4 regions of the Pseudoalteromonas sp. G5_S1_14_S5 genome follow, and region 4 is predicted to be linked to each of the others. Evidence: predicted binding sites of a transcription regulator. Region 4 holds the regulator's gene; each other region holds the start of a gene.

Region 1 (2,208 bases), on a different contig from region 4:
GCGGCAACTACAAACATTAACTTCTTCATCTCGAACTCCTAAGGGCGAAGAATAACAGTGTAGGGCTGGGTGATCGTTGGGTCAGAACGAATGATCACACCATCTTGAGTTCGAATACTGTTCAGAGTATCAAGGTCACGACCAATACGGTCTGCCGGTAAGAAGCCTTGTGCTGAAGCCACGACAATACGAGTTTGCATGCCCACAACTCGAGCATTCACGAGTACACCACCCTCTTGGCGCAGCATAGTACCTGTTAGCACGTATTGAACGTCTTGCTCTTGAGCTAAATCTTTCCAGTCACGGCTTATCGCAAAGTCACCTTGATGAGTTACCTGAATAGAACCCGTAGTTTTAAAATCAACCACCTTGAAGCCACGACGCTGAAACTGGTGAATGAAACCTTCTGATACCGAGTTGCCAAGCCAGTTTGTTGTGTCCATGTGTTGCAGGTCAACAAACGAGGTGATCGCAATAGGCGTTCTTGCTGAGATACTGGTATTCGACACGATCAAGTCTTCGGTCATGCTTTCTACGAAGAAATCCATTGTGTGGCGAGGGCTGTCCATCAGCATAAACTGACTGCCTGGGTACTCAGTCTTACCGTTATAGATCGGCGAATAAGCGCATGATGTCAGTAACATGACACTCATTACTATGAGCCATTTTTTCATTATCAATCTCCAGATAGTTATAGTGCGACCTGTTCTAATATGTTCTCACCATTATTCGTTTCAATGGATTACAATGTTGGAACAGTCTTTGCTTCTCATTAATGATTCAGATTAAGAAAAACGCACTCAAGTCAGCTTCAAGCTTATAGTTATTTATTAAGCAATATTTATACCCAACTGGTAACGAATAGATGAAAAAAATAATTTCTTACTTATTTTCAATAGGTTCACTGATAATCACAAGTTTCAGTGCTCATGCCTCATGGTATGAAGTTACCGGTATAGCAACCATCGTATCGTCAGAAGAAACGGCAAGGATCCACGCTCTGGAAGACGCGGTGTATAAGGCTATCCAGTTCTCAGGGGCAGACATCGGCAGTATTGCGAACCTAACGCCTTATTTAGATGGCAAGAAAAAGGAATACCAATTTACTAACCACGAAGTACGCTACATCTTGGTTGATAAAGAGAAGAAGCGCGGTGGCAATTTAATGATCACCGCAAGGATCGACATCTACCCTTCGGCAAATGCTTGCCATGAAAGACAATACAAGAAAACCTTCTTGGTGGGTAATATCGATGTCACCTCTCCACAACAAGCCGTAATGGGCAGAATCTACAACATCGGTGACGACTTCAGCCATGTGGTTGATAAACAGCTAGCCAAAGAGTCTCGCAGCTTCGTTTCTGTTGGCACTACCAACTACGAAATCGATAAACGCCGACCAGAGGTCATCAAGATGATCGCGCAGGATACTGGCGCACAATACATAATCGGTGGTGAGATTACTGACTTAACGGCAACCATCGAATCTAAGCTTTTAAAAGATGACATCATCAACCGTCAGTTTGCGTTAGAGATGCAAGTCTTCGATGGTAAGACGGGACACCAGATCTACACACGTAGCTATCGTGAGGTAGCAAAGTGGCCATTTGCTAAAACCAGTGAAGTTGACACTCGTAGTGCTCGTTTTTGGACATCGACCTACGGCAGTATGATGCTTCGTGTGAGCCGTAATATCATGTTGGACTTAGAATCTGAAGTCTCTTGTAAGATCACGCTTCCAGAAGTTGCGGCCGTATTCGGTAATACAGTGACCATTGATTTGGGCCGAATGCATGGCGTACAACAAGGTGACAAACTGCAGCTATGGCACACAGGTTCATTTATCGACCAACGAGGTCTACCGCGCAATAAAGTCTCGCAAAGCGATATCACACTGACCGTTTCTCGCGTCTACGAGAACGAAGCAGAACTTACGATTGATCAGCCAAGCCTAGCGGGAAGCATTCAAATTGGTGATGTGATGCAGAAAATCATGTAGTTAGCCGCACTCTAAACTCATAGTTTCTAATAAAGCCTTAGCCCCCCTGCTAAGGCTTCAATTTTTTCATGGGTATTAGTTTCGGTTTCTACGTATTTGTCGTAATCTTACTAATAACATAATCATCATTTAGCAAGCTATGAGTCAGAATAATCTAATTGGTGCTACCGGCTATCGCTTTATTTCGAAAGGTAAGACCGCTTTTAAGA
Region 2 (2,208 bases), on a different contig from region 4:
CACCCATCAAGGTAATTCGGTAGCTGTTTGGTGTCAGTTCTAAGTTGTCGCGAATGTGCACTGCTGGGATCAAGAAGCCGAAATCTTGAGACAACTTCTTACGCACACCTTTAACGCGTTCTAGTAGTTCGCCGCCTTGGTCTCTGTCTACCAGAGGAATCAAGCGATAGCCTACCTCAAGGCCAATAATATCAACAGGTTGTACGTCATCCCAAGAGAGCTCTTTTTGCGAACCTGTCTCTCCACTAGCCTCAACAGCCGCAGGGAGATTCGGCTCCAATGCCTTCTTTTTCTGTTTCTTATCGATGTAATAAGCCGCACCACCAGCAACCGCAGCTAAGCTCAAAAACGCGAAGTGTGGCATACCAGGGACAATCCCCATCACGCCAAGAATGGCCGCAGTGATCATCAAGGCTTTTGGATTGTCGAACATCTGGAAGATGAGCTGTTGGCCCATGTCTTCATCGGTATTTTGACGCGTTACCATCATCGCAGCAGCGATCGACAGTAATAAAGATGGAATTTGTGCAACCAGACCATCACCGATAGTCAGTAGAGTATAGATTTCGATAGCTTCACCGAAACCTAAATCAAATTGAGCCATGCCGATGCTCAAGCCACCAATGATATTGATGAACAGGATCAAAATGCCCGCTATCGCATCACCTTTAACGAACTTCGAAGCACCATCCATCGAGCCGTAGAAATCGGCCTCTTTGGTTACTTCAAAACGTCGCAGACGTGCCTGATCTTGATCGATCAAACCCGCATTCAAATCGGCATCAATTGCCATTTGCTTACCCGGTAACGCATCCAAGGTAAAACGCGCACTTACTTCCGAGATACGGCCTGCACCTTTGGTAACAACCATGAAGTTGATGATCATTAAGATCAAGAACACCACTAAACCAACCGCATAGTTACCACCGATAACTACGTTACCGAAAGCTTCAATCACGTTACCCGCAGCATCGCCACCTTCGTGACCGTGCAGTAGAACCACACGAGTAGACGCAACGTTCAAAGCCAATCGAAGCAGAGTTGCAATAAGAAGGACGGTCGGGAAAGCGGCGAAGTCTAAAGGCCTTCGAGTGTAAACCGATACCAGTAACACAACCATAGCGAGTGCAATGTTGAAGGTGAAAAACATATCCAGCAAGAACGCAGGAATCGGCAACACCACCATCGCCAGCGTGGCAAGTACCATAACAGGCGCACCAATCGCAGGCATGGCACGGTTAGGAATTTTTGGTAGCTTGTCCGCAAAAGGCAGGGAGAATTTCATAAATCTAGATAGTTTCGCTAAGTTGTCGCCACTCGCCAACAAGTCGGGCTTTGGGCTAAGCTATGTTGCCAACGTAACAGCAACAAGGTTTATTATAGATCAGGTTTACCATGACCGGCTTATAATGTTCGGGATTAACATAGCAAACACTGTACCAATATCGAACGTCAATTTGTCAGCGCTTTGTTGGCAAAAAGAAGCTAATGAGTGCCTCTATTATCAAGCTTCATAAGGCTGAGCTCAAGTAATTGATCTAATGACGTAAATCAGGTGGGATCGACATATTAGAATCTTGCAGTTTTGGCCTCTCACCACCACGTTTTCGATACTGTTTTAGCTGGAACACATATGCAAGCACTTGAGCTACAGCGGTAAACAGACCGTCAGGAATTTGTTGTTCGAGCTCAGTTGTGTGATAGAGCGCCCTCGCTAGCGGTGGTGCAGGAACAATATAGATATCATGTTCTCGAGCGATTTCACGGATCTTCATCGCCATATGGTCAACACCTTTGGCAACCACAACTGGCGCTTTATCTTGATTCTGCTTGTAGCGTAACGCCACCGAGAAGTGCTCCGGGTTGGTGACAATCACGTCCGCTTGAGGTACATCAGCCATCATACGACGCTGAGCGGCTTCCCTTTGCAACATACGAATTCGACCTTTCACTTCAGGCTTACCTTCAGTGTCTTTGAATTCGTCTTTCACTTCTTGCTTGGTCATCTTCAATTGATCGGCGTGTTGCCAGATCTGGAATGGAATATCGATGGCCACCACAATCAGCAAAGAACAACTGATTAGGAGAATGAAGTTAAGCAAGATATCTAAGGCGTGAAAGATATTCTGTGGATAGACATCCATGCTCAGCTGCATTAAGTCATGTTGAGACGCCTGAATCAGATAAACTGCCATCCCCGATACCAGC
Region 3 (2,208 bases), on a different contig from region 4:
CCGAGATACTTACCCGTTTGCTGTGCTTGCGGATAAACTTCTACCGGAGATAGCGGCAAATAAACGTCCTATTAAGATTTGGTCTGCGGCAAGTTCTTCAGGCCAAGAACCATACTCAATGGCAATGACGGTGCTTGAAACTCAAGCTCGTAAGCCAGGTATGTTGCCAAATGTATCGATCACCGCAACGGATATCTCTGCAAGCATGTTAGATATGTGCCGCACTGGCGCGTATGACAATCTTGCTTTAGGTCGTGGTCTTTCTCCAGAGCGTCGCCGTACTTTCTTTGAGGATGCAAGCGATGGCCGCATGAAAGTGAAAGACAACGTTAAGCGCATGGTGAACTTCCGTCCTCAAAACCTGATGGACAGTTACGCTCTGCTAGGTAAATTCGACATTATTTTCTGTCGTAATGTACTGATTTATTTCTCTCCAGAGATGAAATCTAAAGTGCTTAACCAAATGGCGAACAGCCTGAACCCGGGGGGATATTTGCTTCTGGGTGCGTCTGAGTCGTTAACTGGTTTAACCGACCGCTTTGAAATGGTTCGTTGTAACCCAGGTATCATATACAAATTGAAGTGATTGCCGCCACCTAAATAAGGTGTGACGTTACTAAACAATTTCAAAACCCAGCCAAGTGCTGGGTTTTCTTTTTCCTGCTTAGCCTATATCTTTAAGTCAGAGTGACATTCCAATTTACTCTATTTTTTGGCTTGTATATTACAAGTTTACCCACGAGTAACCTGTGAAAGCATAAATAGACCACTTTGTTTTAAAAGTTGGTATATATATTGCTTTAATTATTTCACAACAGTCAGTTCTTGAGTTGAGGTTTAGATGGCTATTTCTTTTGACAATGCTTTGGGCATTCACCAGCACACTGTTGGTGTACGTGAGCGTAACGCTGAGGTGCTTTCCACCAATATCGCGCAAGCAAACACGCCTGGGTATAAAGCAAAGGGATTAGACTTTAAGAAATCACTGCAAGCGGCAAGTTCTGGGGCAAGCATTGGTCTTAGCCGCACAGACGGTCGGCACATTTCTGCCGAAACGACGGTGAATGGGGAAACGAAGTATCGAATTCCTACCCAGCCTGATACAGGAGATGGCAACACGGTTGATTTGGATTTGGAAAGAAACCTTTTCATGCAAAACCAAATTAGGCATCAAGCCTCTCTCGACTTCCTAGGAAGTAAGTTCAAGAATTTAACTAAAGCGATTAAAGGGGAATAATTAGATGAGCTTATTTAATGTATTCAATGTGACTGGTTCTGCGATGAGTGCTGAATCTGTTCGTCTAAATACGACCTCAAGCAACCTTGCAAACGCAGACAGTGTAAGTAGTTCTGCTAAAGAAACTTACAAAGCCCGCCACGCAGTGTTCGGCGCTGAGTTAAATCGAGCACGCAATAGTGACCACACTGTGCCTGTGAAAGTATTAGGTATCGTAGAAAGCGATAAGCCGCTGAGCGCGGAGTACAACCCAGACCACCCATTAGCGAACAACGAAGGCTACATCTACAAGTCAAACGTGAACGTTATGGAAGAGATGGCAAACATGATTTCGGCATCACGTGCGTACCAAACGAACGTACAGGTTGCTGACTCGAGTAAACAAATGCTGCTGCGTACGCTGCAGATGGGTCAATAAGGATAAGGAGGTAGCACATGGCTGGAATCAACAACAATGTTGGTCAAAGCGGCTTGTCCTATGTTGACCAGCTGAAGAGTCTTCAAGATGGCGCTAAGAAGCCCGACGAAACAACAGGTAAGCAGGATCTTAAGCAAGAAGATTTCTTATCTTTGTTGACTAAGCAATTAGCACAGCAAGACCCTTTTAAGCCGGTTAGCAATGACCAGATGATTGCGCAAATGGCTTCATTTGCGACCGTGGATGGCATCGGCAAAATGAATTCACAGTTTGAAAGCTTGAACTCATCGATGACCTCTAACCAAGCACTGCAGGCCTCCTCTTTGGTTGGTCGTGATGTACTGGTTCCTGGTGCGGCAGGTGTAAAGCAAGGTGATGGCGGTATGGCGGCAATGGTTAAGCTTCCTCAAGCGATGGACAACGTTATGGTCCGTGTTGAGAATGAAGTGGGCCAGTTAGTTCGCACTTTTGATATCGGCTCTAAACCTGCAGGCGATACACGTGTTGAATGGGACGGAAAAGACGAAAACGGTAACCCATTGCCGGCTGGTAA
Region 4 (2,208 bases):
GCTCTCTGCTGCGATTTGACTGATGAGCTCAAGAGCTCTTTTTTTGCTTGTGCATTGGACTGCACTTTTGGTGCAGTCCAATGAAAGTACTTCGCTTAATTGCATGTTAGTGACTACTTAGCTTTTCTTTGTGCTTGTTGAGTTGGCGAACGAGTTTATCAACCAACGCATCAATCGCAGCATACATGCTTCCATCTGTTGCTGTTGCATGAATCTCGCCTTGGTTTACGTGAAGGGTCGCTTCTGCAATTTGATTGATTTTCTCAACTTTTAAAACAACCTGAACACTATTGATATGATCAAAGAAGCGTTCAAGCTTGTCGAATTTGGTGTGAACATAGTCTTGCATTGAATCGGTAAGATCAACGTGATGGCCTTGAATATTGATTTGCATAGACTTTCCTTTTCAGTTGGTGCCCGATAATAGCGATTGAGTTAAGAGTAACTCAATGAGCTTATAGTAGGCGTTTACGCTGACTCGATGGGGCAATGCCCAGAGACTCACGGTATTTCGCTATCGTACGTCTAGCTACCTGAATTCCTTGGTCAGCCAGTAAAGCAGCTATCTTGCTATCACTGAGAGGCTTAGCGGTATTTTCTGCCGCAACAAGCTTCTTAATGAGTGCTCGAATTGCTGTCGATGAACATTCACCGCCATTGTCAGTACTGACATGGCTCGAGAAAAAGTATTTCAGTTCGAAGATGCCACGAGGCGTATGCATGAACTTTTGAGTTGTCACACGAGAGATCGTGGATTCGTGCATATCAACGGCTAAAGCAACATCGTTGAGTACCATTGGCTTCATCGCTTCTTCGCCATGTTCGAAGAAATCGCGCTGATGTTCAACAATGCATCGCGCAACTTTGAGTAGCGTCTCATTTCGGCTTTCCAAGCTTTTGATTAACCACTTCGCTTCTTGCAAGTTTGAGCGAATGTATTGGTTATCAGCGCTGTTGCCTTTACTGCCTAAGTCAGCGTATTGCTGATTGACTTTCAGCTTTGGCACACTATCCGGGTTAATGGTCACTAACCATTTACCTAGATCTTTAAATACCGACACATCAGGAACCACATATTCGGTTTCGTCTGGCGTAATCTTACTGCCAGGTCGTGGGTCCAGTTGTTGAATGAGCTGTAGAACCTCACGTAGCTCTGCTTCTTTCAACTTGGTTTCCTTGATCACGAGTTTGTAATCACGATTACCGAGTTGGTCAATATGGCTAGTAAGTACTAACTGAGCTTCTTCAAGCCAAGGTGTGTCTTGTGGGAAAGTCGCCAGTTGTAGCAGTAAGCAATCTTGAAGATTTAGCGAGCCAACACCCAATGGATCAAACTGTTGGATTCTTTTGCGTACTGCTTCGATTTCATCAAGCTCTATGTCTTCACTGTCGAAGTTTTCAAGGATATCTTCACAAGATACGGTGAGATAGCCATAGTCATCAATGGCATCGATTAGCGCGAATGCAATGCTTCGGTCTGTTTCTGTGAAGGGGGTGAGGTCGAGTTGCCAAAGTAGGTAATCGTGCAAGCTTTCGGTGGTTTCACCTTGATATACAGGCATGTCGTCATCGATAGCAATACCAGTGTTACCTGTATTTGCGCTGTAGACATCTTCCCAAGTTGTGTCGATCTCGAGCTCGTTTCCAATCTCTGATTTTTCGATTAAGTCTGAGCTGTCAGGTAAGTCTTGCTCTGCGGCTTCAACTGTTTCTTTCTCGTCACTGCTAGGCTTTTCTTCCGATGATGGCGTTTCTTCATTGCCTTCTTCGACATCGAGTAATGGGTTAGATTCAAGTGCTTCTTGGATCTCTTGTTGCAAATCTAAAGTAGACAATTGCAGCAAACGAATCGCTTGCTGCAATTGAGGCGTCATTGCTAACTGTTGGCCTAGCTTAAGTTGTAATGAGGGTTTCATTCAGTGTTACTTACCTAGTTATTATTCTTAGAACTCTCGATACTCTCTATATAATCATAGACGGAATTGTTCGCCTAGATAAACTTGTTTAACTTGTTCGTTATTGAGAACATCTTCAGGAGTACCCTCTGCGATCAGGTGTCCTTGGCTCACGATGTAGGCCTTTTCACACACGTCTAATGTTTCACGAACGTTGTGGTCGGTAATCAAAACACCCAAACCGCGATCGCGCAGGTGTTCGATGATTTTCTTGATATCGATAACAGAGATCGGGTCAACACCAGCAAACGGT

Evidence for each region. The regulator sigma-54, encoded in region 4, starts transcription at its own class of promoters, with help from an activator protein. The targets are predictions, from matches to a motif close to GTTGGCACGNNNNTNGNNT.
Region 1: a site for sigma-54 is predicted at 750-768, ahead of ACTRWI_RS12105 (flagellar assembly protein FlgT). Genes of this name have one in related genera too.
Region 2: a site for sigma-54 is predicted at 1,426-1,444, ahead of flhA (flagellar biosynthesis protein FlhA). Genes of this name have one in related genera too.
Region 3: a site for sigma-54 is predicted at 783-801, ahead of flgB (flagellar basal body rod protein FlgB). Genes of this name have one in related genera too.

Annotation. Positions count from the first base shown of each region.
Region 1 covers NZ_JBQKUM010000035.1:31,779-33,986, reverse strand. Annotated here, with positions in the region: gene flgP (flagellar assembly lipoprotein FlgP) at 1-29, opposite strand, end outside; gene ACTRWI_RS12110 (FlgO family outer membrane protein) at 39-674, opposite strand; gene ACTRWI_RS12105 (flagellar assembly protein FlgT) at 866-1,999, shown strand; gene ACTRWI_RS12100 (hypothetical protein) at 2,139-2,208, shown strand, end outside.
Region 2 covers NZ_JBQKUM010000053.1:9,509-11,716, forward strand. Annotated here, with positions in the region: gene flhA (flagellar biosynthesis protein FlhA) at 1-1,231, opposite strand, end outside; gene flhB (flagellar biosynthesis protein FlhB) at 1,539-2,208, opposite strand, start outside.
Region 3 covers NZ_JBQKUM010000035.1:37,624-39,831, forward strand. Annotated here, with positions in the region: gene ACTRWI_RS12140 (protein-glutamate O-methyltransferase) at 1-586, shown strand, start outside; gene flgB (flagellar basal body rod protein FlgB) at 842-1,237, shown strand; gene flgC (flagellar basal body rod protein FlgC) at 1,242-1,655, shown strand; gene flgD (flagellar hook assembly protein FlgD) at 1,673-2,208, shown strand, end outside.
Region 4 covers NZ_JBQKUM010000007.1:51,531-53,738, reverse strand. Annotated here, with positions in the region: gene ptsN (PTS IIA-like nitrogen regulatory protein PtsN) at 1-105, opposite strand, end outside; gene hpf (ribosome hibernation promoting factor) at 107-394, opposite strand; gene ACTRWI_RS03715 (RNA polymerase factor sigma-54) at 456-1,916, opposite strand; gene lptB (LPS export ABC transporter ATP-binding protein) at 1,971-2,208, opposite strand, start outside.